Regions from separate parts of the Kitasatospora sp. NPDC053057 genome, predicted to be linked through region 4. Evidence: riboswitches for the same ligand, from Rfam matches in the RefSeq annotation. Region 4 holds a riboswitch; each other region holds the start of a gene.
What was found. A riboswitch is a leader RNA that binds a small molecule or an ion and turns the genes downstream of it on or off. The one in region 4 is predicted to bind cyclic di-AMP.
Positions count from the first base shown of each region.

Region 1: linked by a shared signal. The riboswitch ahead of ACIG5E_RS16735 (transglycosylase family protein) and the one ahead of ACIG5E_RS23880 (peptidoglycan DD-metalloendopeptidase family protein) in region 4 are both predicted to bind cyclic di-AMP.
Region 2: linked by a shared signal. The riboswitch ahead of ACIG5E_RS02535 (transglycosylase family protein) and the one ahead of ACIG5E_RS23880 (peptidoglycan DD-metalloendopeptidase family protein) in region 4 are both predicted to bind cyclic di-AMP.
Region 3: linked by a shared signal. The riboswitch ahead of ACIG5E_RS33400 (M23 family metallopeptidase) and the one ahead of ACIG5E_RS23880 (peptidoglycan DD-metalloendopeptidase family protein) in region 4 are both predicted to bind cyclic di-AMP.

Region 1 is NZ_JBITZP010000013.1:185,159-192,180, reverse strand. Features, by position in the region: gene ACIG5E_RS16755 (exopolyphosphatase) at 1-445, opposite strand, end outside; gene ACIG5E_RS16750 (DUF501 domain-containing protein) at 442-1,119, opposite strand; gene ACIG5E_RS16745 (septum formation initiator family protein) at 1,091-1,579, opposite strand; gene eno (phosphopyruvate hydratase) at 1,778-3,064, opposite strand; gene ACIG5E_RS16735 (transglycosylase family protein) at 3,335-4,105, opposite strand; cyclic di-AMP (ydaO/yuaA leader) riboswitch at 4,111-4,278, opposite strand; gene ACIG5E_RS16730 (cytochrome P450) at 4,489-5,805, opposite strand; gene ACIG5E_RS16725 (SDR family NAD(P)-dependent oxidoreductase) at 6,096-6,521, shown strand; gene ACIG5E_RS16720 (MazG family protein) at 6,526-7,022, opposite strand, start outside.
Region 2 is NZ_JBITZP010000001.1:562,824-569,845, reverse strand. Features, by position in the region: gene ACIG5E_RS02550 (ATP-binding protein) at 283-876, shown strand; gene ACIG5E_RS02545 (DUF397 domain-containing protein) at 1,200-1,463, opposite strand; gene ACIG5E_RS02540 (hypothetical protein) at 2,023-2,973, shown strand; cyclic di-AMP (ydaO/yuaA leader) riboswitch at 3,427-3,597, shown strand; gene ACIG5E_RS02535 (transglycosylase family protein) at 3,605-4,894, shown strand; gene ACIG5E_RS02530 (hypothetical protein) at 5,135-5,335, shown strand; gene ACIG5E_RS02525 (LacI family DNA-binding transcriptional regulator) at 5,429-6,448, opposite strand; gene ACIG5E_RS02520 (glycoside hydrolase family 13 protein) at 6,474-7,022, opposite strand, start outside.
Region 3 is NZ_JBITZP010000048.1:21,931-28,952, reverse strand. Features, by position in the region: gene ACIG5E_RS33415 (TetR/AcrR family transcriptional regulator) at 1-305, opposite strand, end outside; gene ACIG5E_RS33410 (alpha/beta fold hydrolase) at 361-1,185, opposite strand; gene ACIG5E_RS33405 (YiaA/YiaB family inner membrane protein) at 1,286-1,576, opposite strand; cyclic di-AMP (ydaO/yuaA leader) riboswitch at 1,773-1,931, shown strand; gene ACIG5E_RS33400 (M23 family metallopeptidase) at 1,944-2,801, shown strand; gene ACIG5E_RS33395 (hypothetical protein) at 2,879-3,754, opposite strand; gene ACIG5E_RS33390 (GNAT family N-acetyltransferase) at 3,797-4,384, shown strand; gene ACIG5E_RS33385 (sensor domain-containing protein) at 4,494-5,228, shown strand; gene ACIG5E_RS33380 (hypothetical protein) at 5,321-6,124, shown strand; gene ACIG5E_RS33375 (GNAT family N-acetyltransferase) at 6,135-6,581, shown strand; gene ACIG5E_RS33370 (hypothetical protein) at 6,578-7,022, opposite strand, start outside.
Region 4 is NZ_JBITZP010000023.1:34,573-41,594, forward strand. Features, by position in the region: gene ACIG5E_RS23865 (HelD family protein) at 1-261, opposite strand, end outside; gene purB (adenylosuccinate lyase) at 371-1,819, shown strand; gene ACIG5E_RS23875 (MFS transporter) at 1,843-3,381, opposite strand; cyclic di-AMP (ydaO/yuaA leader) riboswitch at 3,695-3,877, shown strand; gene ACIG5E_RS23880 (peptidoglycan DD-metalloendopeptidase family protein) at 3,880-4,821, shown strand; gene ACIG5E_RS23885 (hypothetical protein) at 5,063-5,248, shown strand; gene ACIG5E_RS23890 (DUF2470 domain-containing protein) at 5,266-5,985, opposite strand; gene ACIG5E_RS23895 (RidA family protein) at 6,100-6,519, opposite strand; gene ACIG5E_RS23900 (IclR family transcriptional regulator) at 6,549-7,022, opposite strand, start outside.

The DNA of each region.
Region 1 (7,022 bases), on a different contig from region 4:
TGGAGCCGCCGCCGAGGTCGAAGACCAGGTAGGGGGCGGGGAACTGGCCGCCGGTCAGCTCCTTGGTGGCGCCCACGAAGGACAGGTGCGCCTCCTCCTCGCCGCTCACCACCTCCGGCTCGACGCCCAGGATGTCGCGCACGCCCTTGACGTACTCGTCGCTGTTCTCGGCGTCCCGGGAGGCGCTGGTGGCGACGAAGCGGGTGCGCTCCGGGCCGACGCCGAAGCCGGTGATGATCTCCCGGTACTCCCGGCAGGCCGCGAAGGTGCGGGCCAGCGCGTCCGGGTGCAGCCGGCCGGTCCGGTCCACGCCCTGGCCCAGCCGGTTGATGATCATCCGGCGGTCGAGGTCGGTGATCTCACCGGTCTCCGGGTCGAGGTCGGCGACCAGCAGCCGGATCGAGTTGGTGCCGCAGTCGATCGCGGCCACGCGGGTCGTGGTCACTCGGACTCCTGCTCCGCCGCGGACTCCGCGGACTCCTCGGCGGCGCGCTTGGCGGCCCGCTCCGCGGTCTTCTGCCGCTTGGCCGCGATCACGGCCTCGTGGTCCTGCTCCTTGGCGCGGTTGCGGGCGACCCGCTCACCGGCCGCCTGGACCTCGGCCGGGGAGACGCACGGGCCCTTGGCCCACCAGTCCTCCAGCATGCCGATCGCCTCGTCACCGAGCGGGTTGACGCCCTCGCCGGCCGCCAGCGAGTGGCCGACCAGCACGTGCAGGCACTTCACCCGGTCCGGCATGCCGCCGGCGCTCGGGAAGCCCTCCAGCACCTCGATCGCGTCGCGCCGGGCGATGTAGTCCTCGTGCGCCTTCTGGTAGGCGGCGGCCAGCTCCGGGTCCTCGGCGAGCCGGGCGGTCTGGTCCTTCATCACGCCCTCCGCCTCCAGGGTGCCGATCAGCGAGGCGGCCTTGGGGCAGGTCAGGTAGTACAGCGTCGGGAACGGCGTGCCGTCCGGCAGGCGGGGGGCCGTCTCCACGACGTCGGGGTTGCCGCAGGGGCAGCGGTGCGCCACACCGCGCAGGCCGCGCGGCACCCGGCCGAGCTGGGCGGCGATGGCCGCGACGTCGGCGTCGGAGACGGCGGGGTGGTTCTCAGTGGTCATGGGGGGTGGGGTCTCCAACGGGGGACGGTGGGAGCGGACGGGGGGTCGCGGGGGCCAGCGCGGCGGTGTCGGCGGCGTCCACCGAGTCCCAGATGCTGGCGTACCAGGGCTTGGCGGCCTTCGGCCGGTCGGCCGCCGCGTCGGCGGACGGGGTGGCCGGGGTGGCGGAGGCGGAGGCGGACGGCTGGGCGGGCGCACCGGACGGGTCCGCCGCGATGTACGGGGTCTCCCCCGGCACCGCGTAGTGCAGCCGGGCGCGGGCCTGCGCCTTGACGTACTCCGGATCCTGCCAGCGGGCCTTGTCCCGGCGCAGCTGCTCGACCTGCTGGCGCGCGTGGTCGGCCTTCGCCCGCTGGGCGGAGATCTCGGCGCGCTGGGAGATGAACTGCCGCGTCGGGTAGGCCAGGATCGCCACCAGCGAGCAGAGCACCAGGACGAGGACGGTCGCCCGGCTCGTGAACCGAGGCCGGGCCGCCAAGCCCGGGATCCTCCAGCCAGCCATCTCCCGTATCCCCTCCTGGTCGCGACGGTGCCCCGCCGTCCACCCTACGGGGTGTGCGGCGGGGCACCGGTCAGGCGTGCGCTACCGGGGACCTCCGGCCCCCGGGTTTTCGGCCCGCGTGTTCTCAGCCCTCGTGCTTGCCGTGCTCACCGGTCCGCGGAGCGACCGTGCTCATCACTCCGCAGCGCGGAAGCGCGGGAAGGCGCCGCGGCCGGCGTACTCGGCGGCGTCGTCGAGGATCTCCTCGATGCGCAGCAGCTGGTTGTACTTGGCGACGCGCTCGGAGCGGGCCGGGGCACCGGTCTTGATCTGGCCGCAGTTGGTGGCGACGGCCAGGTCGGCGATGGTGACGTCCTCGGTCTCGCCGGAGCGGTGCGACATCATGCAGCGGTAGCCGTTGCGCTGGGCCAGCTCGACGGCGTCCAGGGTCTCGGTCAGCGAGCCGATCTGGTTCACCTTCACCAGCAGCGCGTTGGCGGTGCCGGTCTCGATGCCCTTGGCCAGGCGGGCCGGGTTGGTGACGAACAGGTCGTCGCCGACCAGCTGGACCTTGTCGCCCAGCTTGACGGTCATGGCCTTCCAGCCGTCCCAGTCCGACTCGTCCAGCGGGTCCTCGATGGAGACCAGCGGGTAGGCGTCGACCAGCTCGGCGTAGTACTCGATGAGCTCGGCGGCCGAGAGGGCCTTGCCCTCGAACTGGTAGGCGCCGTCCTTGTAGAACTCGGAGGCGGCGACGTCCAGGGCGAGCGCGACGTCGCGGCCGGGCACGTAGCCGGCCTTCTGGATGGCCTCGGTGATGAGGTCCAGGGCCTCGCGGTTGCTGTCCAGGTTCGGCGCGAAGCCGCCCTCGTCGCCGAGGCCGGTGGACAGACCGCGCTCCTTCAGCACGCCCTTGAGGGTGTGGTAGACCTCGACGCCCCAGCGGACGGCCTCGGAGAAGGACTCCGCGCCGATCGGGGCGATCATGAACTCCTGGATGTCGACGTTGGAGTCCGCGTGCGAGCCGCCGTTGAGGATGTTCATCATCGGGACGGGCAGGACGTGCGCGTTCGGGCCGCCCAGGTAGCGGAACAGCGGCAGGTCGCTGGCCTCGGAGGCGGCGTGCGCGACGGCCAGCGAGACGCCCAGGATGGCGTTGGCGCCGAGCGAGGACTTGTCCGGGGTGGCGTCCAGGTCGAGCATGGCCTGGTCGATCAGGCGCTGCTCGGTGGCGTCGTAGCCGACCAGCTCCGGGCCGATCTGCTCGATGACGGCCAGGACGGCCTTCTCCACGCCCTTGCCGAAGTAGCGGTTCTTGTCACCGTCGCGCAGCTCCAGCGCCTCGAAGGCACCGGTCGAGGCACCCGACGGAACAGCGGCACGACCCGTGCTGCCGTCGTCGAGGCCGACCTCGACCTCGACCGTGGGGTTGCCGCGGGAGTCGAGGATCTCACGGGCTACGACGACATCGATGGACGGCACGAGGCATCTCCTTGCGGAAGCAGGGTCCGGCTGACGGTGGTGCTGTCGGCCGGAGGATTGCGGAGTCGTTACGACCAGAGCCTAACCGCCCGGGCTCCCGGGACCACGTCGACCTCGGCTCCGTCTCAGCGTGTGGCCCCACTACCCACCGGTAGTTCACCTGCTTGTCCCAGCTTGTCCCACCGGGATGGGCGAAGGCGGACGAAGGGGGCCGACCGGTCGGTCGGCCCCTCGTCAGGTCTCAGCCGTCAGGGTCCCAGCCGTCAGGTCTCAGCCGAGGTGCAGGACCTGGCCGGGCACGATCAGGTTCGGGTCGCCGCCGACGGTGCCGCGGTTGCCGTCGTACAGCGCCTGCCAGCCGCCGGACACGCCCTGGGTGGCGGCGATGCCCGACAGGGTGTCACCGGAGCGGACGGTGTAGTCGTGGCCGGTCTGCGCGGCCGGGGCCGGCTGGGCGGCGCGCGGGGCGGCGTGCTTCGGGGTGTACTGCTGGGCGGCCGGCTGCTCGGCGGGCTGCTCGGCCCGCTTCGGGGCGGCGTGCTTCGGCGCGTACTGCTGGACCGGCTTCGCGGCGGCCTTGGGGGCCTGCTGCTTCGGGGCCTGCTGCTTGGGGGCGGACTGCGCCCTGGTGTCCGTGGAGGTGTCCACGGCCGCCGGGGCGCCGCCCTTGCTCAGGCCGGCCTTCTGGGAGCAGACCGGCCAGGCGCCCGGGCCCTGCGAGGCGAGCACCTTCTCGGCGACCGAGATCTGCTGCGCCCGGCTGGCCTGGTTGGCCTGCGGCGCGAAGGCGGTGCCGCCGTACGCCTTCCAGGTGCTGGAGGTGAACTGCAGGCCGCCGTAGAAGCCGTTGCCGGTGTTGATGCCCCAGTCGCCGCCGCTCTCGCACTGGGCGACGGAGTCCCAGGAGGAGGCCGGCGCGGCGGAGGCGCCGGTGGCGGTGAGGAGCGGCAGCGCGAGTCCGACGCCGGCCACACCGGCGACGGCGATGGCCTTCTCGGCCTGGGTGCGACGACGATGACGGCCAGTTCCAACGAGCAGCATGAAGAGGTCCCTCTCCGCACGCCTGCGAGGTGAGCTGTCGGGTTCGGACCGGGAGGTGGCCCGGCCGCCGTCGGCGGAAACGGTTCCGCTTGGGCGGCTTCACCCCAAGCCGTGGAGGAACGGCAACAAACCTGGTTCCCCCGCCCCTGCCCAGGGTCTGGTCGGTTTCCCGTGGCGCGGCGGGCAGGACTCGGCGTTCCGCGCACGGGGTCCGCAGCTGCGAACTCCAGGGAGACTAGACAGATCCTCAGACTAATCACAAGCTCATATCGCCGACATCACACAGAAATTACGGCGCGTGTTCGATCGCCCACCGACGGCGGGGCTTTGTCCGGTTTGATGGGCGTTCACACCACCGTCAGAGGCCGAAAGACGACGCCAAGTCAGTGTGCCGATGGCTCAGTACGGGCGTGCGGCGACCGGATCTCCGGACTGAATTCGACCGGAAGTTCGCGCAATCCACGCATGATCAGACCGCCTCGCCAGCGCAGATTCTCCGGACTTTCGGCCAGCCGGAGATCGGGCAGCCGGGACAGCAGCGTGGCCAGCGCGGACCGCCCTTCGAGCCGGGCCAACGGGGCGCCGATGCAGTAGTGGATGCCGTGCCCGAAGCCCAGATGGGGGTTGTCGCTCCGGGCCAGGTCCAGGGTGTTCTCGTCGGCGAACCGGGCCGGGTCGCGGTCCGCCGCCGCCAGCACCACCAGCACCGGGTCGCCGACCGGGATCTCCACCCCGCCGATGGTCAGCGGCGCGGTCGCGAACCGCCAGGTCGCCAGCTCCACCGGCCCGTCGTAGCGCAGGAGTTCCTCGATCCCGGTCTCCAGCAGCGCCGTCTCGCCGCGGACCACCGACTCCTGCAGCCGCGCCCGCTGGTCCGGGTTGCGCAGCAGCGCGTACGTCCCGTTGCCGATCAGGTTGACCGTCGTCTCGAACCCGGCGAAGAGCAGGATGAAGGCCATCGCGGCGGCCTCGTTCTCGGTCAGGTGCTCGCCGTGGTCGCTCGCCCGGATCAGACCGGAGATCAGGTCGTCGCCGAGGTCCGCCCGCTTGCGGTGGATCAGCTCCAGCAGGTAGGCCCGCATCCGCTTCACGGCCCGCCCCACGCCGCCGCGTTGGCTGCCGCCCTGGCCCGGCTTCGTGTGTCGCAGCATCATTCCGGCCCAGTCGCGAAAGTCGTCCTGATCCTCGGCCGGCACGCCCAGCATGTCGCAGATCGCGTAGATGGGGAGCGGGAAGGCGAACTCGTGGATGAGGTCCGCCGAACCGCGCTGCGCGAAGCCGTCGATCAGCCGGTCGGTCAGCTGCTGCACCCGCGGCTCGAACTCGGCCACCCGGCGCGGGGTGAACGCCTTCGACACCAGCCGGCGCAGCCGGGTGTGGTCCGGCGGGTCGATGTTCAGCAGGTGGGTCATCAGGTCGGCCTGCCGCTCCCCCGGGATGCCCACCCGGCCGGTGCGGTGCGCCTGCTCGCTGTGGTGCGCCGGGTTCTTCGACAGCCGGCTGTCCGCGAGCGCCTGCCGGGCGTCCGCGTACCTGGTCACCAGCCAGGCCTCCACGCCGCTCGGCAGCTTGGTGCGGTGCACCGGGGCGTGCTCGCGCAGCCAGGCGTAGGCGGGGTACGGGTCGGCCGCGAACTCCCAGGTGAAGAGCTGCGGGGCGGGCTGGGCGGCGGGCTGGGCGCCGTCGGGCTGAGCTGGCATGGGTCGACCGTAACCGCTGGACCGGACGCGCCCGGACGGCCTCCGGGGCGCCGCCGCCGCGTCACCGGCTCGCGAACCGTTCGTGAGCGGCACGCGAGCAGCACACCAACACTCCGTGGACGCCCCGTGGACGGTCCGTGGACAGCCCTTGGACAGCTCTTGGCCGGGTGGCAGGCGTGAGCCTGGTCACCTGCGGGGTAATCCCTGTTGCGGAGGGTCAGGACGTGCCTACGATCCTCCGCAGTACGCGTGGGCGCCGGTGCGGTGTCGCCCACAGGGAGGAGCAGGCCATGCGGGTCAGCGGAGCAGTCGTCGTCATCGCGGTACTCGACGGCGGTTCGGGAGCCGACCTCGCCCGCCGGTTCACCGCGGCCGGCGCCGCCGGGATGCTGATCGCCGACCAGCACGTCGGGATCGCCGAGGACCTCGCCGCCGAACTCGACCAGCCGGGCTGCCCCGTGGTGGGCGTCTGCGGCGACATCCGCCGGCCCAGCGACGTCGCCGCCCTGGTCGACACCGCCGAGAAGCACCTCGGGCCGATCGACCTCTTCTGCGTCGCCGGCCCGAAGGGCGAGCGGATCGTCTCCCTCGCCGACCTGCCCGACCACCTCGACCTGGAGCGCCTCGCCGAACTGGTCGCCCTGATCGGCGAGGCCATCGGCGAACTCGTGCCGCCGCAGCGGCGTCCCGTCGAGAGCACCGCCACGGCCGCCTGAGCCGCTACTCGGACTTGAGCCCCTCGGCCGCGCGCACCGCGTCCCGGTAACCGCGCGCGGCCGAGCGCAGCGCCGCGTCCACGTCCACCCCGGCGTCGTGCGCCCGCTGCGCCACCGCGAGCAGCAGCCGGCCCGCCGACTCCGCGGTCAGCTCGGCCGGCAGCTCGTACGGCTCGTCCGGCACCTCCGCGAAGCCCGCCCGGCGCACCCGGGACACCAGCTTCGCCGCGTACGCCAGCGCGGGCAGCCCGGCCGGCACGCCGTCCAGGACGGACTCCCGGTCCGCCTTCTCGGCCGCCTTCAGCTGCTCCCAGTTCGCCTCCACCTCGGCGGCGCCCTCGGCCTCGACGTCCCCGAACACGTGCGGGTGCCGGTACACCAGCTTCTCCACGATGTCCCCGGCCACGTCGTCGATGGTGAACGGCTCGGTGGGGTGCTCCTCGGCGATCCGGGAGTGGAAGAACACCTGCAGCAGCACGTCGCCCAACTCCTCGCGCAGCG
Region 2 (7,022 bases), on a different contig from region 4:
TATGCCAATAGTGCGACTGCACGTGAATCGACTCTTGCATCTGCAGTGAGCGCACACCACCATGGTGCACGTGCACCTGCACATCCCTGGCAATCCCGCGGGCTCCGCGTCGACCCCACGCGCGACTCCGTGCACCGACCCGGCGGCGTCCCCGCGCCACCGGGCGTTCGAGTGCGCGCGCGCCTGGTCGAGGGGGCGGCCGAGCGGCCGAGCGAGTCGGAGGTGACCGGCATGACCCCGGCGGGTCCAGCCGCGTCCGCCCCCTTATGGGAGGAGCTCTTCATGAGCACCGGTACGGCTTTGGCAGTTGACCCCCATGTGGTCACCTGTACGCTCGCTCCTCGTTTCGAAGCCGTGAGAACCGCGCGCGACTTCGCCCGGACCGCTCTTCAGTGCTGGGGCCTGACAGAGCTGTTCGACGATGTCGCGCTGGTGGCCTCGGAACTCGTGACCAACGCGCTCCGGCATGCGATCGGCGCACGGCCCGACCCGTCGGGCGGCGCCCTGGGCGAGTACGACTTTCCCACACAGCCGACCCCGGAGGGACGGCTGCCGATCCGAATAAGCCTGGTGCACCGTGCACCCCAGGTGGTCTGCGCGGTGAGCGATCCGAGCAGCATCGGCCCGGTGGCCCGGGAGGCGGACTTCGTCGCCGAATCCGGCCGCGGACTGCACCTGGTGGAATCGTTCAGCCGCTCGTGGGGCTGGCACCCGCTGGGCAGCGGCAAGGTGGTCTGGGCCGTGTTCGAGGCGGAGCCGACCTGCGGCAGCGGGCTCGACCGCGGCAGGCTCGACGGCGGCGCACTGGACGGCCACCGGCTCGACAAGCTCGACGGACGCGTCGAAATCGGTGGACGGCACCGGCGCTCGGCCTAGCGCCGCGCGGCGCACGGCCGGCCGAGGGACGACCCGGGAGGACCACGCCCCGGGGACGACCCGGGAGAAGCACACCCCGGGCCCTTCAGCCAGGCCTCCGTGCCGGACCGGGCCACGGCCCCGGCACCGGCTCCCCGCACCGGGCGCCCCGGCGCCCGAGGACGCGGGCAGCCCGCGGGAGCACCCGCGACACCCCGGCAGGCCCCGCCGCGCGGTCCACCACGGGACCGGACGGAAGCGGAAAGGGCCACCGCCGGGCAAAGACAAAGGCCGTCGTGGTGTCAGCACCCACGACGGCCCCCCGATGGTGAAGCAGCGGCCGGTCAGACCGCCAGGTGGTCGAACTCCCCGTCCTTGGCCCCCAGAAGAAGGGCGGCGATCTCCGCCCGGGTGTAGATGAGCGCCGGACCGTCCGGGAAGCGCGAGTTGCGCATCGCGACGTCGCCACCCGGCAGGGCCGCGAACTCGACGCAGTTGCCCTGCGAGTTACTGTGCCGGCTCTTCTGCCAGACCACCCCCTTGAGGTCGGCGGCGGCCATCCCGTTGTAGGTGTGGTTCGAGCCGTGCATGTCCTGCGAGTCGTGCATAGAAGTCTCCCGAAGAGCTCCGGAGTTGTCGTCCAGCGCGGCGCCCCCGGCACCCGCCGAACGAACGGACCGGCCCCGTACCGGTCCGGCACAACGCCTCACTTGACGCGATGATAGCCCCAGTGCACGTGCATCAGCACGGGACATTGCAGGTGCACGAGGCCTTTTATCGGTCGCCCCGAACTCTTCACGGACCCTTCTCCTGACGGTACGTAAACGGACATAGCCGATTGAATCGACGGCTCGTCCATAACCGGCCGTGAGCAGCCCCCCGCTAAATGTTGATCTTCGAATGCCGGGAGTCGCACCGCCGTGACCCTCCGTCAGGCCACCGTCCGACTGTGAGACATCTCACTCGCCCCGGATGCAACGCGCCGCCCCTTGGGACACGTCAGGGCATCTACGTGGGTCCACACGGGGGTTGGGCGAAGAATGTCCGGATTGTAGGCAAACCGCCCGGACCGGCGCGGCAGCGACACGACCTTCGCACCACGACCACCCGAAACCCGTACGGCAGCCGACTGCAGGCCTGACGGGCAGATGTCCTACGATCTCCGGCATGAGCACCGCAGCCATCCCGGGCGCGCCACTGCCCGTCCGCACTCCAGGCTCCCGTGCGCGGGGGCGCCACCGCCGCCCCGAGCGCCCCGAGATCCGCACCGGCTCGCCGGCCCTGGTGCTCGCCGTACCCGCGACCGCGGGACCCGAGTCCCGTTCGGTCGTCGAGGAACTGCTGTCGATCGTCCGCAGCGAGCACACCGGCGTCCAGGCCGCGGTCGGCTACCTCCCGAGCGACGGCACCGAGGCCGGGGGCTCCGAGGACCGCACCGTGGCGGAACTGCTGGCGGCGGCCGCCGAGGCCGGACTGCCGACGCCCGTCGTGGTGCCGCTGGTACCCGGACCGCACGGCTTCCTGACCGGGCTTCACGCCCTCGCCGCGGAGTACGGCGCGACCGTGACCGACGCGCTGGGCCCGCACCCGCTGCTCGCCGAGGCCGTCCACGTGCGGCTGTCCGAGGCCGGGCTGGCCCGGGCCGACCGGGCCCGGCTGTTCGCCATCGCGACCGCCGCCGACGGCGTGGTGCTGACCACGGTCGGCGGCGAGGACGCGGCCGCCGCGGCCGGGATCACCGGCGTACTGCTGGCCGCCCGACTGGCCGTCCCGGTCGTCGCCGCCGCGCTCGACGTGCCCGGCTCGGTCGCCGGGGCCGTCAACCACCTCAAGGAGACCGGCTCCCAGCGCCCGGCACTGGCCCCGCTCGTCATCGGCCCGGAGGCGGACTCCGAGCTGCTCGCCACGGCCGCCGAGGAGACCGGCTGCCCGTCGGCGGCGCCGCTGGGCGCATACCCGACCGTCGGCCAGCTGATCGCCTCGACCTACCTGGCCGCGCTGCCGACGCCGTCGGCCGAGGAACTGGCCGAGGCCGAGGCGGAGGCCGCCGCCACCATCGGGGCCGGAGAGGGCTCCCGACGTGCCCACGCGGCCACTGAGGGGCCCGTGGAGGGCTGACGGACCCACGGGCCACCCGTTGCCACACCCGCACCACCGAAGGACCCGGAACGACTGCGTTCCGGGTCCTTTTCGCTTGTTCGGATTGCCCCACAGGAGAGTTAAGCGGGCATTGCTACGCAATGTCCGTTCTGGTGCCATTTGTCGATGAATAGTCGGCGCGCAGGCGGGCGCTCGAATCTCGGGCACTCCCCAGGCCCGGCGGGCGCGCCCCGCCGCACTTCAACGCTCCGTCACATCACTCCTGAGGCGGAGACAGTTTTGGGAATCCATCGAGAAATTGCCGGAAAACGATCATTTCCGATCATGAAATTCGGGCCATTCGACCTTTCCCCGTAAACCGTGATGCGCATCACAGATATTTGCAGTTTGAACTTAAGTCTGCTTAACGTGCTCCCCGTTCGTGACCACACGGACCCAGTTCATCCGCGACGCCGAGTCCTGCCGTCGGATGTCCTGGCAGCGCGAAAACGCACTACGGCAGGAGCGGGGGAACCACAGGTAAGTCGCCCCGGACCGATTCCCGGAACGGTCCAGGGCTAGGGGTGAAGCCGCGCCCACAGCGCGGCCGGGCAACTCCAGCCCGAATCCGACAGCTCACCTCGCAGGCGTGGGAGAGGACCGCGTCTTCATGCTGCCTTCCAACGGCAACCGCCTGTCCAGCCGCACCCGTCGCGTGATCGCCGCCCTCGGCGTCGCGGGCGTCGGCCTCACCGTCCCCTGCCTCACCACCGGCACCGCCGACGCCGCCACCGTCGCCACCTGGGACAAGGTCGCCCAGTGCGAGAGCAGCGGCGACTGGAGCATCAACACTGGCAACGGTTTCTACGGCGGCCTGCAGTTCACCTCCAGCACCTGGGCCGCCTTCGGCGGCACCGCGTACGCCCCGCAGGCCAACCTCGCCACCAAGGACCAGCAGATCGCCGTCGCCGAGAAGGTCCTCGCCTCGCAGGGTCCCGGTGCCTGGCCGGTCTGCTCGATCCAGGCCGGTCTGACCAAGGGTGGCGCCGCGGCCGCCGTCGACACCTCGACGGCCGCCAAGCCCGCGGTCAAGCCCGCCCAGGGCCAGACCCCGGCCGCGAAGCCGGCCGCGCCCGCCCAGGCCCAGGCCCAGGCCTCCAGCGACTCCGCCTCGGCCTCCGCCAAGTCCGCCAACAGCGGCTGGGCGAAGCAGCGCCAGACCCAGGCCCAGACCGGCGACTACACCGTCGTCGAGGGCGACTGGCTGTCCTCGATCGCCGACAAGCACAACGTCCAGGGCGGCTGGCAGCACCTGTACGAGCTCAACCGCAGCACCCTCACCGAGGGCCCGGACACCATCTACCCGGGCCAGCAGCTGACCTTCGGTGACGGCGCCCCGGCCCAGGCCGACACCCCCTCCACCGCCACCAAGTCCGGCTCGGACTTCACCTGGTTCGACCGCTCGCAGAAGTCCGGCCAGGCCTCGAACGGCGGTGCCGTGGACGCCAAGCCGATCGCCCAGACCAAGGCCCCGGCCGCGAAGCCCGCCTCGAAGCCGGCCGCCCAGGCGCAGACCCAGGCCCCGGCTCCGGCCGCCACCGGCAGCATGGCCGCCGCGGTCTCCTTCGCCAAGTCGAAGGTCGGCCAGGCGTACGTCTACGGCGGCACCGGCAACGGCGGTTGGGACTGCTCCGGCCTGACCCAGGCCGCGCTGCGCGCCGCGGGCATCAACGTCCCGCGCGTCGCCGCCGACCAGGCCGCCGCCAGCACCCACGTCTCGCTGGACAGCCTGCAGCCGGGCGACCTGCTCTTCTGGTCGAACAACGGTCAGAACTCCGGCGTCTACCACGTCGCCATCTACATCGGCGGCGGCCAGTACGTCGAGGCCGCCAACCCGAGCTCGGGCGTCCGCCTCCAGACCATCGCCAACTGGGCCCCGGACTTCGCCGGCCGGGTCTGAGCACCGCGAACACAGGACAGCTGACGGATGACAGCTGACGGATAACGGATGACAGATTTCATCATCTGTCAGCTGTCATCCGTCAGCCGTCATTCGTCACCCGACCGCCCCGGGAAGAGTCTGGTCGCTCCCCCGGGGCTTCGGCGTACCCGCACGACCGGACTCGCAGCGCCTGATTCCGCATGGTCAAACTCCGGCGCAGAGGGCATGCTGCTGCCCTGCACCCGAGGAGGAGTCACCATGGCCCAGGTCACCATCACGCTCGACGCGAACCTCGCGATCGACGCGATGCTGCTCTCCGGTACCAAGAACCCCCAGGACGCCGTCGAACTGGTAGTGCGCGACTACCTGGCCCGCGGCCGCCGCACCGAGACCCGGACCGGCGACGCGGCCGACGGCCAGCGGGTCTCCACCGACCGCCCGAACGCCCAGGAAGGCTGACCTGGCAGCGCGCACGCCGACGGGCCCCGGAGAGCAACCGCCCTCCGGGGCCCGTCAGTTGGCACGGCCGCTGAACAGCCGCACCGGACAGCCTCAGCGCGCGCAGGCCCCCGTGGAACCGCGCATCACCAGCTCCGGCTGGAACATGAACTCGCCGCGCTGGGCGGCGTTCCCGCCGACCTCCTCCAGCAGCGCGTCCACCGCCGCCGTCGCCATCGCCTCGACCGGCTGGCGGATCGTGGTCAACGGCGGCTCGGTGAAGGCGATCAGCGGCGAGTCGTCGAAGCCGACCACCGACACGTCCTGCGGCACCGACAGCCCGCGCTGCCGCACCGCCCGGATCGCCCCGAGCGCCATCATGTCGCTCCCGCAGACGATCGCCGTGCAGCCCTTGTCGAGCAGCGCACCGGCCGCCGCGTGCCCGCCCTCCACGCTGAACAGCGTGTGGTGGACGAGGCCTTCCGCCTCCTCCTGCCCGAACCCGAGCACCTCGCGCATGGCCGCCGTGAAGCCCTCGATCTTGCGCAGCACCGGCACGTACCGCCGCTGCCCGACCGCCAGGCCGATCCGCTCGTGCCCGAGTTCGGCCAGGTGCTGGACGGCCATCCACATCGCGGACCGGTCGTCCGGCGAGATGAACGGCGCGTCGATCTTCTCGCTGAAGCCGTTGATCAGCACGAACGGGACCCCGCGCCCGGCCAGCCGGGCGTAGCGGTCGTGGTCGGCCGTGGAGTCGGCGTGCAGCCCGGAGACGAAGACGATGCCCGCCACTCCCCGGTCTACCAGCATCTCGACCAGTTCGTCCTCGGTGGACCCGCCCGGGGTCTGGGTGCACAGCACCGGAGTGAAGCCGTGCCGGCTGAGCACCTGCTCGATCACCTGCGCCAGCGCGGGGAAGATCGGGTTGCTCAACTCCGGCGTGATCAGCCCGATCAGCCCGGCGCTGCGCTGGCGCAGCCGGGTCGGCCGCTCGTAGCCGAGCACGTCGAGCGCCGCCAGGACGGTCTGCCTGGTGGCGGCGGAGACGTTCGCCTTGCCGTTGAGCACGCGGGAGACGGTGGCTTCGCTGACCCCCGCCTGCGCCGCGATGTCTGAGAGTCGCGCCGTAGTCACGGTCCCTGAGCCTATTGCAACCACGTCAGACCGCCCACCAGCCGGTGGTGTCCGGAGCGAGCACCGTCTCGCCGCCGTCCACCACGAGTTCGGTCGAGGCGAGCAGCAGCCGGCCCGGGGCGGCGATCCGCACCGGCTCGCCGGTGGTGTTCACCGTGCAGACGAAGGAGCCGCGCCGGAAGGCGAGGGTGCCCTCGGGGCTGTCCAGCCACTCGACCTCGGTGCCGGCGCCGAGGTCGGGCCGGGCCCGGCGGACGGCAAGGGCGCTGCGGTAGAGCTCCAGGGTGGAGGACGGGTCGCCGGTCTGCGCCTCGACGCTCAACTCGGCCCACTCGGCCGGCTGCGGCAGCCAGGACGGCCCGCCCGCGACCGGTCCGAAGCCGTACGGGGCCTCGCTGCCGGACCACGGGATCGGGACGCGGCAGCCGTCGCGGTAGCCGTCCTGGCCGGCCTGGCGGAAGAAGGACGGGTCCTGGCGGACCTCGTCCGGCAGGTCGGTGACGTCCGGCAGGCCGAGCTCCTCGCCCTGGTAGACGTACGCGGAGCCGGGCAGCGCGAGCATCAGCAGGGTGGC
Region 3 (7,022 bases), on a different contig from region 4:
GTGTAGCGGTGCGGGTGTTCGGTGGCGTAGGCCTGGTAGGCGCGCAGGACGGCGGTGACGGCGTCGTCCCCGCTGCGCCCGACCGCGGCCTCCGCGAGCCGGTCGGCGAGTTCCTCGGTGACCCGGACGGCGATGAGCCGCCGGAGTTCGGCGAGACCGCCGCTGACGTGCTTGTACAGCGAGGGGGTGGCGACTCCGGCGCGGGCGGCGACGGAGGCGAGGGTGAGGGCTTCGGTGCCCTGGTCGTCGATGAGGGCGAGGGCGTGGTCGACGACCTGGTCGGGGGTCAGTCCTACGCGGGGCATGGCTTCTGGTTCTCCGTGAAGCGTGGGGGGAGGACGGGTTCAGGCGAGTACGGGTTCAGGCGAGTTCGGCGAGGAAGGGCAGCAGGGCGTCGGCGACGGCCCGGGGGTTGTCGGCCATCGGGTAGTGCCCGGATCCCTCGATCATGACCTTCCGCGCGCCGAGCTTCTCGGCCTGGAGGTCGGCGACGGCCTCGGGCTTGGGGAAGTCGGGGTCCTTGCTGCCCATCAGCACGAGGGCGGGGCAGCGGACGGCCGCGCTCCAGCCGATCGGCGCGGAGTCGCCGGTGACGTGGCCGCGGGTGGCGGTCCTGCGGCCGGGGGTGCGCAGGGCGGCGACCAGCCCGTCCACGTAGCCGTCGAGGTCGGCGGGCCGGGGGCCGGGGAAGGCCATCTTGCGGAGGTAGTAGCCCCAGACCGCGGGCCACTGGACCATCGCGGCGCCCATGACGACCATGACGCCCTTCATGAGCGCGTTGGCCCGGTGCTCGACGAAGGCGTCGATGAGCGCGATCCCGGCGACCCGCTGGGGTGCGTCCCCGGCGAGCTTGACGACCGTCGCGCCGGTGTAGGACTGCCCGACCAGGACGGCCCGCTCGATGCCGAGGTGGTCGAGCAGGGCGAGGACGTCGGTGGCGACGGCGGAGGGGCTGTAGTCGTCCCAGACGATCGAGGACTCGCCGAAGCCGCGCAGGTCCATGGTGATGACCCGGCGCCCGGCCGCGGTGAGCAGCGGGTGGAGGTGCCGGTAGGCGCGGCGGGAGTCGAGCATCCCGGGGAGCAGGACGACGGGGGTGCCTTCGCCCTGCCGGGTGTCGTCGTACGCGAGGCGGCCGCCGGGGACGTCGAGGTACTGGGTGCTCGGGGTGATGGTGCCGTTCATGGTGGGCCTCCACGGGCTCGCTCGCTGCTGCCGATAGCCATAAAGCTACGGCTAATAGCCTTAGCCGTCAAGGGGTCGCGGCTCACGCGAAGGGCCCCGTTCAGGTCCCTTCGACCCTGAACGGGTCGTGCTCGCTGAGCAGCTTCTCCAGCCGGGCCTGGTCGACCCGGGCGACGGTGTCCGAGGACTCCTGGCGGTCCCGGATCACCTTGGCCAGCGTGAACGAGGAGGTGACGGTGTAGAGGAGGCCGATCCCGAGGAAGGCCCGGGTCCAGCCGCCGACGGGCAGGTAGGCGATCCCGGCGGCGAGGGCCGTGCCGGAGATGGCGAAGGAGAGGACGGCCTGGGCGTAGTACGCGGCCGTGGTGCGTGACTGCATCGGTGCGCTCATGGCGCCAGGATGCGGTGGGCCGGCCGGGGTGCACATGAGTAGGAGTACTCAGATGAACCGGGTGGCTGAGGGGTCGTTCGTTGACGTCCGATCACCTGTTCCCCAGCCGTCGCGGACGGATGGCTTGGAATCAGGGCCTCCTAGGATTAACGTTTGATAACGCAGCGCGGTCGTCAACGCCGTACCCAGACGGCACCGTGCGCCGTCGCCTAATCCCGCCGGCCGGCCTCCGGGCAGGCCAGGGAGCCGGGGAACCATGTTCCTTGGGGTGAATCGGCGGGGCTCCGGCCCGGCCGTAGGAGACCTTCCTGCTCCGAACCCGTCAGCTAACCCGGTAGGCGCGAAGGAAGGAAAGGAGCGCGCCTCCGTGGCGTCGACGCACACCCCGGCACACCCGGCCGGCCCCGCAGCCGGTACCCAGCTCCTCGACCACCCCGGCCCGAACGGCTCCGAGCCCCGCGACTCCGGCCCCGCCGACCCGTTCGTCCCGGAGGCCGAGGCCAACCGCCACCGGATGCCGCGTCAGACCCGAGGGGCCTCCCCGCTGCTCGGCGTCACCGCCGTCGCCGCCACCCTGGGCGCCACCGGCTTCGCCTCCGCGACCCCGGCCGCCGCGCCCGCCGTCGAGGCCCCGGACGAGACCCCGGTCGCCCTGGCCGCCGATCCCGGCCTCGCGCTCGCCGCCCGCATCCAGCAGCAGGCCGACAGCCAGCGCACCGCCGCCGAGGAGAGCGCCCGCGTGCAGGCCGCCCAGGAGGCCGGGGCCAAGGCCGCCGCCAAGGAGGCCGAGGCCAAGCGCGCCGCCGAGGAGGCCGAGCGGGCCAAGGCCGCCGCCCTCACCCTGCCGGTGAAGGACTACAACCTCTCCGCCCACTACGGCCAGAGCGCCCGCTACTGGGCCCACCTGCACACCGGCCTGGACTTCGCCGCCGACACCGGCACCCCGGTCTACGCGGTCGGCCAGGGCACCATCACCTCGGCCGGCTGGTCCGGCGCGTACGGCTACCGGATCGTCGAGACCCTGCCCGACGGCACCGAGATCTGGTACTGCCACCTGTCCTCGATCATCACGGGCTCCGGCAAGGTCACCTCCGGCCAGCAGATCGGCAAGGTCGGCGCGACCGGCAACGTCACCGGCCCGCACCTGCACCTGGAGGTCCGCCCCGGCGGCGGCGCCCCGGTCGACCCGGAGACCTGGCTCCAGCAGCACGGCCTCAACCCGTAACGGCCCCGGGAACCCGTCACAACGTCGGGGGGAGCAGCCCCGGGGCACGCCCGGGGCTGCTCCCCCCCCCCGCCACCTCACTCCGGCGGCAGCTGCGCCAGGTACGCGTCGATCTCCTCCGCGCCCGGCTCCGGCGCGAGCTCCGGGAACTCCTCCACCAGCAGCCGCGGCAGCCCGGGCACCGTCCACTCGCCGAGCAGGTCGAGCGCCACCTCGGCCGCCGCCGCCTCGAACTCCTCGAAGCCCCCGGCCAGTTCGTCCGGCATCGGCCGCCCCAGCGCGGTCAGCTCGGCCAGGTTGCGGTAGCTGCGCCGCATCAGGCCCTGCTCCAGCAGCCGCCGCGCGCCGTCGGTGGCCATGCCGACGGACAGCACCCGGCCCGGCCCCCAGCCCGGCTCGTCCGGCTCGTCCAGCCAGCCGGTCGGCACCAGCGCCTCGTACCCGGCCAGCCGCTCCTCCTCGCCGAGGCCGGCGAAGCCGGTCAGCCAGTCCCGGACGGCCGCGAGGTCCGTCACGTCCACCCCGTGCGCGTGCAGCAGCACCGCGTACAGCCGGGGCCAGGTCACCAGGTCGGCGCGGCGCAGCAGCCCGGCCGCGACCTCGCCCTGCCACTCGGCCTCGGCGTGCAGCCGCTCCTGGCGCTTGGCGTTGAGCCGCTTCGCCGCCCGCTGGTGGTCGACCAGCAGCCGTACGGCGTCGCCGTACGCGAGCGGGTCCTCCTCCGGCGCGGGTTGGACGTAGAGGTGGAGCCGTTCGTACAGCAGGTGCTCCACCGCGTCGGAGGTCAGTTCGGGCCAGCCGTCGTGCATCCTGCCCTCGCCCAGCTCCAGCAGAGCCAGCACCGCGTGCAGCGGCGCCTCGGCCACCGGCGCGCGGTCCTGCCCGGCTGCCGCCCAGGCGAGCAGGTCGGCGGCCCTGGTGCGCGGGGCGAGCCGCAGGTCTTCGTCGTTCATATTCCGAACGGTAGCCGTCGGACGGGGATAGGGTCGGCAGCCATGGTCCCCGTACGCCTCACCGGCCCCAGGCTCGCCATCCGCGAGTACCACCACACCCCGGCGGAACTGGACGCGTTGCACGCGCTGTACAGCGACCTGGAGGTGACCCGCTACCTCCCCTTCGAACCGCGTGACCGTGAGACCTGCGCTGACCAGATCGAGCTCTACCTGGAGGAGGCGATGGCCGAGGAGCGGGACACCTACCGGCTCGCCGTCGTCCGGCGCGAGGACGCCGAGGACCCGGAGGACGCGCTGCCGATCGCGCACGCCAGCCTCACCCTCGGCAAGTACCGCTCCGCCTACCTCGGTTACGTGCTGAGCCGCGCGGTGTGGGGCCGCGGCTACGCGGGCGAGATCGCCGGGCTGCTCTGCGAACTCTCCTTCGGCCCGCTCGGTTTGCACCGGCTGGTCGCCCGGGTCGACGTGGACAACACGGCCTCGGTCAAGGTGCTCACCAAGCTCGGCTTCCAGCTGGAGGGGCGGGTCCGGCACGACCTGTACAAGGGCGGCGTCTGGTCCGACTCGTACCAGTACTCGCTGCTTTCCGACGAGTGGACCGGCCCGCTCGCCCCGCCGCAGGGGGGTTAACCCCACCCCTGATCCGCCGGTCCCCCGGATGTCCTCCCGGCCGCGTTCCGGCCAGACTGAAGTCCGTCAGTACGGGAGACCGCGAGAACGAGGGGCCGGGGGCCGGGAGATGAGCAACAGCACGCTGGGTCAGGAGTGGGACGGCCCGGACGGTCACGGCGACGGCACCCGCCCGGCCCGGGCCCGCCGCACCGAGCAGCCGCCGGGCTTCTGGCGGGCGCCGTTCTCCGGGCAGTACTACCGCGAGGTCGGCTACGCGCTCACCGGCCTGCCGGTGGCGATCGTCGGCTTCACCGTCTCGGTCACCCTGTTCTCCCTCGGCCTGGGCACCTTCGTCACCGTCCTCGGCCTGCCGGTGCTGGCCGGTCTGACCAGCGCCGCCCGCGGCCTGGGCCGGGCGGAGCGGGCCCGGGTGCGCGGGATGCTCGCCCTGGACGTGCCCGGCCCGGCGCCGGTGCGCCAGGTGCGCCCGGGCAACTGGGGCGCGATCACCGCGCGGCTGGCCGACGGGCCGGGCTGGAAGGCCGCGCTGTACCAGCTGGTGATGTTCCCCTGGGCGGTGTTCAGCTTCTCGATGACCCTGACGTTCCTGGTGCTCGGCTGGGCGATGGCGCTCTACCCGCTCTACCACTGGGTCTTCCCGCACTACACCTCGTGGCACGGCTACCAGCTGTTCGACTACACCGACAGCCACCACGTCCGGCACGCCTACTACGTCGAGGGCACCTGGCAGATCGCCGCGTTCTCGGCGATCGGAGTGCTGCTGATCTTCCTCACCGCGCGGCTGGTCCGCGGCCTGACCAGCGTCAACCGGGCCGCCGCCCAGGGGCTGCTCGGCCGCTGAGCCCCGGTACCGCCCGCCCGTCGTACCCCGCCCCGCCCGCATCCGGACGCGCTTCGAATGCGGGCGGGGCGGCCCCGTGTTCGGATGACCAGGTGATCACCGCCCCGGCCCAGGACCCCGCCCCGGAGCCGGACGTCCTGGTCACCTCCCGCCCGCTGGACGAGTACTGCGCACTGTTCGGCCTCACCCGCGCCCGGCTCGCCGCCCTGCCCGGCCCGCTGCTGGACTGCCCGGGCGGCGCGGCGGGCCTGGCCGCCGAGGCCCGCGAGCTGGGCTGCCGGGTGATCGCCGCCGACCCGGCGTACGCGCTGCCGCTGCCCGAGGTCGCCGCCCGGGCGCTGGCCGCCCGGGCGGCGATGGCCGTCGCGATGGCCGCCCGCCCCGAGCTGTACCCCTCGCCGCGCCCGTCCCGCCCGAACCGCCCGGAGCGCTACCTGCGCAGCTGGGACCGCGCCCGCCGGCTGTTCACGGAGGACGCCGCCGCCCACCCGCAGCGTTACGTGGCCGCCGCGCTGCCCCGACTGCCCTTCGCGGACGGCGCCTTCGCCCTCACCCTGAGCGGCTACCTGCTCTTCGCCTACCCCGAACTGTTCGGCCCGGAACACCAGTTGGCCGCCCTGGCCGAGCTGGTCCGGGTGACGGCCGCGGACGGGGAGGTGCGGGTCCAGCCGCTGAACGACGGCCGCGGCCGCCGCTGCGGACACCTCGACCGGCTGCGGTACGCGCTGGGCGAGCGCCGGATAGCCAGCGAGGTCCGCCGGGTGCCGCACGGGGACGGCCGCGCCCGAAGGGTCCTGGTGCTGCGGGCCGCCGACCACCGCTCCCGCCGGCCGCCGCTCCCGCCGGTCGCCGTCGCCGAGCCCGCTGTAATGGTCACTGGGCCGGTCTGCCCCTAGACTCAGCCCCATGAGTGAGACCACGATCCGGTCCGCCCGACCGGCCGACGCCGACCGGCTCACCGCACTGATCCAGGCCTCCAGCGCCTACCGCGGGGCGTACTCCGCCATGATCGACGGCTACGCCGTGGAGCCCGACTACGTCGAACGCCACGAAGTCCGGATGGCCGTGGACCGCACCGACGACCGACTGCTCGGCTTCTACGCGCTGATCCACGAACCGGCCGAACTGGACCTGATGTTCGTCGCCGACGAGGCCCAAGGGCTGGGCATCGGACGGGCGTTGATCACCGACATGCTCGACCGAGCCCGGGCCGCCGGGATCGCGGCGGTCAAGGTCGTCTCGCACCCGCCCGCCGAGGGCTTCTACCTGCAGGTCGGCGCCGAGCGCACCGGCACCCGCCCGCCGCAGCCCAAGACCCCCTGGGAACAGCCCGAACTGCGCTTCACCGTTTAGGGCCTGTCCGGATTCGACTGCCCGGCGCCCTGCGCAGAACTCGCAGGCTCACCGCTCCCGGCAGCGGCCGACGGCTGCGCCGGGACGAAGGCCGCCGCCGGCAGCCGGGAGAGGATCTTCTCCGCCAGCCAGCTGCGGTCCGACCCGTACGGAATGCCCTGCGGGTCGACCAGCTGCGCCGCCACCGCGTCCCGCAGCCGCTGCGCCTCGGCGCCGGGCAGTCGGGAGAGCAGGCCCCGGGCGGCCAGTAGCGCGTGGTACTGCTCGAAATCGGAGTGCGGGTGCTCGATCGCGTCCAGCACGCTCGACAGGTCCGCCAGCGAGGGGTCGCCCTGCATCAGCGCGAGCGCCTGGATCCGGCGACCCTCGGTGCCGTCCGCGAAGAGGTCCCGCACCTGGTCGGCGGTCAGCGCCGAGCGCTTCGCGGTCGAGCGGACCTCT
Region 4 (7,022 bases):
GCCGAAGCAGAGGCCTCGTTCCACCGCGTCGAGCCGGGCGGCGTGGCGGGCGGCCTCGCGGGCGCGGACCTCGCGCTCCAGCCGGGCCTGGTGGGTGCCGCCTGCCGCTGCGTCGTGGTGGGCGCCGTCGCTGGTGCGGCGGGCCCGTTCCCGGGCGGAGTCCAGCTGGGTGTAGAGCCGGTCGAGGTGGGCCTGTTCGGTGCGCAGCGCTTCGGAGAGCGCGCGGTCGGAGTTCGACGCTGTCGCTGGAGTTCCGTTCATCGGTGTGGTATACTTGCGGTGAGGAGTTTGTGAGTCGCTTTCCGATAGGCGTTGAACCGGCTCAGCGTACCCCATCCGCCGACGTTCGGCGTGACCTCGGCTGTTAGGCTTGCGAAGCGTGAGCGCGAAGCCCCAGATCCCCAATGTCCTGGCCTCCCGGTACGCCTCGGCGACCCTGGCCCAGCTGTGGTCCCCCGAGCACAAGGTGGTCCTCGAGCGCCACCTGTGGCTCGCCGTCCTGAAGGCCCAGCAGGACCTCGGTGTCGAGGTGCCCGCGAACGCCGTCACCGACTACGAGCGGGTGATCGACCAGGTCGACCTCGGCTCGATCGCCGCCCGTGAGCGGATCACCCGCCACGACGTGAAGGCCCGGATCGAGGAGTTCAGCGAGCTCGCCGGCCACGAGCAGATCCACAAGGGCATGACCTCCCGGGATCTGACCGAGAACGTCGAGCAGCTGCAGATCCGTCAGTCCCTGGAGCACGTCCGGGACCGTACGGTCGCCGTCCTGGTGCGCCTGGCCGGCCTGGCCGCGCAGCACTCCGAGCTGGTCATGGCCGGCCGCTCGCACAACGTGGCCGCGCAGGCCACCACCCTGGGCAAGCGCTTCGCGTCGATCACCGACGAGCTGCTGGTCGCCTTCCGCCGCCTGGAGGAGCTGATCGCCCGCTACCCGCTGCGCGGGATCAAGGGCCCGGTCGGCACCGCCCAGGACATGCTGGACCTGCTGGGTGGGGGCAGCCAGGGAACTGCGAAGCTGGCGGACCTCGAGCGCCGGGTCGCCGGGCACCTCGGCTTCGACAACGTGCTGACCAGCGTCGGCCAGGTCTACCCCCGCTCGCTGGACTTCGAGGTGCTCACCGCCCTCGTCCAGCTGGCCGCCGCGCCGTCCAGCCTGGCCAAGACCATCCGCCTGATGGCCGGCCACGAGCTGGTGACGGAGGGCTTCAAGGAGGGCCAGGTCGGCTCCTCCGCGATGCCGCACAAGATGAACACCCGCTCCTGCGAGCGCGTCAACGGTCTGGCCGTCATCCTGCGCGGTTACGCCTCGATGACCGGCGAGCTGGCCGGCGACCAGTGGAACGAGGGTGACGTCTCCTGCTCGGTGGTGCGTCGGGTCGCGCTGCCGGACGCCTTCTTCGCCTTCGACGGCCTGCTGGAGACCTTCCTGACCGTCCTGGACGAGTTCGGCGCCTTCCCGGCCGTGGTCGAGGCCGAGCTGGACCGGTACCTGCCGTTCCTGGCCACCACCAAGGTGCTGATGGGCGCGGTGCGCGCGGGCGTCGGCCGGGAGACCGGCCACGAGGTCATCAAGGAGCACGCCGTCGCCTCCGCGCTGGCGATGCGCGCGGGCGCCCGGGAGAACGAGCTGCTGGACCGCCTCGCGGCCGACGAGCGGATCCCGCTGGACCGGGCCGCGCTGGACGCGCTGCTGGCCGACAAGCTGTCCTTCACCGGGGCGGCCGGGGCGCAGGTCGCCGAGGTCGTCCGCCGGGTGGAGGCCGTCGCGGCGGCCTACCCGGAGGCGGCCAAGTACGCGCCGGCCGACATCCTCTAGTAGGAGCAGTCTCTGACGGAGCCTCAGTTCTCCGACGAGGGCTCTGCCGCCGTTCCGGTGGCGGGGCCCTCGGGCGTCCGGGAGTGGCCGGGGTCGAACGGCGGGGTGGTGGTCGAGCACGGCCAGTCGCAGTTCGGCTCGGCCACCGGCTGCTCCTCGGGCGCGAGCACGTTGCCCCGGACGGTGACGGCGGCGATCAGCCCGCCGCCGGCCAGCAGGCCCGCGCAGATCAGCATCGCGGTGTGGAAGGCGGAGTCCACCGAGGAGGGCACCCGGTAGGCGTTGCCGCTCAGCCCGGCCATCGCCGGGAGGGCGGCCACCGCGAGCAGGCCGGCCGCCCGGGCGGCGGCGTTGTTGACGCCGCTGGCGATTCCCGCGTGCCGCACCTCGACGGCGGCCAGCACGGTGGCGGTCAGCGGCGCGACCAGCAGCGTCATCCCCGAGCCCATCACCGCGACCGCGGGCAGCACGTCCACCCAGTAGGAGGAGCCCGGGCCGGTGCGCAGCATCAGCAGCACCCCGGCGGCGCACAGCAGCGGGCCGACGGTGAGCGGGATGCGCGGGCCGATCCGCTTGCCGAGGCGCCCGGCGCGCGCGGACAGGGTCAGCATCAGCAGCGTGATCGGCACCAGTGCGAAGCCGGAGACCAGCGGTGAGAAGCCGGAGACGATCTGCAGCTGCACCACCAGCAGGAAGAACACCCCGCTGAACGCCGCGTAGACGCACAGGGTGACCAGGTTCACGGCGGTGAACAGCCGGGAGGAGAACAGTCCGAGCGGCAGCATCGGATCGGGCGCCCGCCGTTCGACGGCCACGAAGGCGGCGGCGAGCAGCAGGCCGAGCGCGCCGCTGACCCACACGCCGGGGGACAGGCCCTCCCCGGCGGCGGTGAGCGCGTAGGTGATCGCGCCGAGGGCGAGCGCGGCGAGCAGGGCGCCGGACACGTCGAAGCGGCCGGTGGCGGACTCGTCCCGGCTCTCCGGGACGTATCGGGAGGTGACCGCGATCACCGCGGCGGCCAGCGGCAGGTTCAGCAGGAAGATCCAGCGCCAGCCGGGCCCGTCCACCAGCCAGCCGCCGAGGAAGGGGCCGACGGCCGCGGACACCCCGCCCAGACCGGACCACAGGCCCACCGCGGCCGAGCGGTCTTCAGGGCGGAAGACGGCCTGGAGCATGGCGAGCGAGCCCGGGGTGAGCAGTGCGCCGCCGATGCCCTGGACGGCGCGGGCGGCGATCAGCACGTGGATGGTCGGGGCGGCGGCGCAGGCCGCGGAGGCGGCGGCGAACCAGACCACGCCGATCAGGAAGACCTTGCGCCGCCCGTAGCGGTCGCCGAGTGCGCCGCCGAGCAGGATCAGGCCCGCCAGGGTGAGCAGGTAGGCGTTCAGGGTCCATTGCAGGGAGGCGAGGGAGGCGCCGAGGTCGGTGCCGATCCGGGGCAGGGCGACGTTCACCACGGTGCCGTCGAGCATCGCCATGCTGGAGCCGAGCACCGTCGCGAGCAGTACCCAGCGTCCCTGCGCGGTGCCCAGGCGCAGGGAGCCGGCGTCAGAGGTGGCCACGGCCCGATCCTGCGCCCGCCGGGGCGTACGTGACAAGGGTCACCGGGCGGGTGTGTCGGTCGGCTACGGTGCGTGAACGGACGGTCCCGCAGGGGTCCCGCGATGGGCGCAGAGTCGTGGATCAGTGGCGGGGGGTGAATGGATTGTGTACTTACCGTGCGGCGGATCATCCGGAGGGTGACCGCGTTCCGGGGGTTGGTTGCCGGTTCAAGAGATCGACATTGCTTCACCCGAACGGATGAGTTTTAGTTCAGCGACCGCCCGGCCAGTCCGGACGGATCCGCCGGGTGGAACGCCGAGTCCTGCCGCTGCCCGGTGGTTCGAACTGAACTCTGTACGGCAGGAGCGGGGGACCCACAGGTAAGTCGCCGGACCGGAGTTCGCGCTTTTCGGAGCGCGGACGTCCAGGACCGGCTTGGGGTGAAGCCGCGCATGCGGCCGGGCAACTCCAGCCCGAACCCGACAGCTCACCTCGCAGGCGTCGGAGAGGAAAGTTCCATGCCTGCACAGGCTCGTCGTATCGCCCTGCCCCGTGCCGCCCGCATCGGCATCGCCACCGCCGTCACCGGCGTCTCCTTCGTCCTGCCGCTGGTGAGCGCGATGAGCGCCCAGGCACACACCGCTCCGGCCGCTTCGCACGCTGCTGCTCCCTCGGTGGCTGCCGCGTCCTCGACCATTGCCCACGAGAGCTACCGCGTCGTCAGCGGCGACTCCCTGTCCCAGATCGCCGACGTCAAGCACGTCGACGGCGGCTGGCACGCGCTGTACGAGCAGAACCGCTCGGTGGTCGGTGCCGACCCGAACCTGATCTTCCCCGGTCAGCAGCTGGCCCTGGCGGGTCACGCCGCTGACGCCGCGAAGCCGGCCGCTCCGGCGAAGCCGTCCGCGCCGGTCACCCAGGACGCCTCCGCCGCGGCGAACGCCCAGGTGCAGGTCCAGACCGAGGCAGCCAAGCCGGGCGCCCAGCTGCAGACCCAGGTGCAGACCGCCGCCCCGGCCCAGGTCGTCACCGCCGCCCCGGTCGCCGCGACCGCCGGCTACGTCGCCCCGCTCGCCAAGCCGGTGCTGGGCGAGGCCTACGGCGTGGCCGGCTCGATGTGGGCCTCCGGCCACCACACCGGCCAGGACTTCATCGCCTCCACCGGCACCCCGGTGCGCGCCGTCGCCAACGGCGTCGTGGTGAAGGCCGACAACGGCGGCGCCTACGGCAACGAGGTCGAGATCAAGCTCGCCGACGGCAAGTACGCGCAGTACGCGCACCTCTCCGTGATCGGCGTGAAGGTCGGTCAGAACGTGACCGTCGGCCAGCAGCTCGGCCTCTCCGGTGCCACCGGCAACGTGACCGGCCCGCACCTGCACTTCGAGATCCGCACCGGTCCGGAGTACGGCTCGGACATCAACCCGGTCGCCTACCTGCGGGCGCACGGCGTCGCGCTCTGATCCTCAGGGTCCTCCCGCGGGTCCTCCGCGGGTCCTTCTGAACCACCGCTGATGCGGGGCGAATCGACCGCCCGGGATGGTCATGTCGGGTGACCGCTCGACCGGGTGATCGCCGCACCAGTGGACCTGGGCGCGGGACACGCCCACGGCCGGCCCGGCCGCGCGAGACACACCTCTCGTGCGGCCCGGGCCGGCCACTGCCGTTTCCCGCCCTTTCCGGTCCGCCGCGTGTTCGCTGCTGGTGGTCAACCGGGGAGCTGCGGCCGGGGCGGCGGCGGGCACCCTGCTGTTCCGGCTGATCCCGTACCTGGTGATCGGGATGTTCCTGGGCGGGGTGGTGACGGCGCTGGTGCTGCGGCGCCGGCGGCCGGAGCTGTACGCGCGGATGGGGCGGATCGTGCTGGAGGACGCGGCGGAGCGTGACTAGGCGGGACTTGCGCGCCGCTAGCCGCGGTGGGCCGGCAGGCCGTACTGGGCGGCGGTGAGCAGCTCGTGCATCCGGTGGCCGAAGTCCTCGGTGTCGCAGGCGGGTTCGGGGAAGACCAGGCGGACGTCACGGTGGCCGTGCGAGTGGTCCAGGCGCAGCACCAGGCCGTGGCGGTCCAGGGCGAGCGGGCGGACGGCCGGGTGGTGGGTCAGCAGGGCCGGATCGAGCAGGCCGGCGAGCAGGTCGAGGGCGTCGGCGTGGTCGTCGGCCAGGTGGGTGAGCAGTGCCGCCTCGTGGCGGGCCAGCGGGTCCGGGGTGGCGAGGGCGAGGTCGGCGGCGGTGAGCGCGCCGGTGCCGTACGGGGTGGCGAGCACGGCGTGGGCGATGTCCACCCGCAGATGGACGCTCAGGCCGTCGTCGGCGAGGTGGGCCAGGTGCAGCCGGCCGGCCAGGGTGAGCCGGGCGCGGACGCGGTCGCGGACGGCGACGGGGGACACGTCGGTGACGTCGAGCACGACGGCCAGGCCGTCGGTGGCGCCGGCGGCGGCCGCGGTGAGCGGGGCGTCCAGCGGGGCGCGCAGGCGCAGCCGGGAGCCGTGGACGGAGACCGGGGTGTCCAGGTCGTGGTGCTCGCCGAGGGCGCGGACGGTGAGTGAGGAGGTCGCGCTGAGCAGGCTGTGGACCCGGTCGGCGGTGGTGGGCTCGGGCACCTCGGCGTCTCCGGTGGGAATGCTCATGGACGGACCTCCCTGTAGTTAGGTGAGCCTAACCTAATATTCGCGCAGGGGTGTGGCAAGTGGCGAGGGCCCGGGCGCCGTGGTGGCGTCCGGGTCCTCGGGGGTGCTGCCGCGTCAGGCGACGACGGCCTGGGCGTCGATCTCCACCAGCATGGGCTCCTGGGGGAGTTCGACGAAGACGGTGGTGCGGCAGGGCTTCACCCCGCCCGGCTCGATGTTCTCCTCGATGAACTCGGCGTAGACCTCGTTCATCAGCGGGAAGTCGGCGCGCTTGGTGAGGTAGACGCGGAACATCACCACGTCCTCGATGGTGGCGCCGCCGGCCTCGACGATGGCCTTGACGTTCTCCAGGGTGCGGCGGGTCTGGGTCTTCACGTCGCCGTGGTGGAGGTACTCGCCGGTCGCCGGGTCCTGCGGGCCCTGGCCGGAGACCTGCAGGATCGGGCCCTTGCGGACGCCCTGGGAGAACATCCAGGCGGGGGCGGGGGCGCCGTCGGTGCGGATCTCGAGCTTGCCGGAGGAGGCGGGGGGCATGGGGCTCCTTGTCATTCTATGACGGTACGTCAGTTGTGGTCGGGGCGGCCGCAGTCGGCCGAGACTGCGCGGGTGGTGGCGAGCAGCTGCGGGAGGAGGTCCAGCACCTGCTCGTACGGGAGGACGACGTCGGGGACGGAGATGGAGGCGGCGGCGACGACCCGGCCGCTGGCGTCCCGGATCGGGGCGGCGACGCAGTTGATGAAGGCCTCGTGCTCGGCGTGGTCCTGGGCCCAGCCCTGGGTGGCCACCTTCTCCAGCTCGGCGAGCAGCGCCTCGGGCGTGGTGAGGGTGCGTTCGGTGTGCGGGGTGAAGTCGATCCCGGCCACCACCCGGCGGCGCTCGGGCAGCGGGAGATCGGCCAGCAGCACCTTGGAGACGGCGGCGCTGTGCAGGGCGGCGCGCAGGCCGATCCGGGAGTACATCCTGACCGGGTGGCGGGAGTCGAACTTGTCGATGTAGACCACCTCGCCGCCCTCGTAGGCCGCAAGGTGCACGGTCTG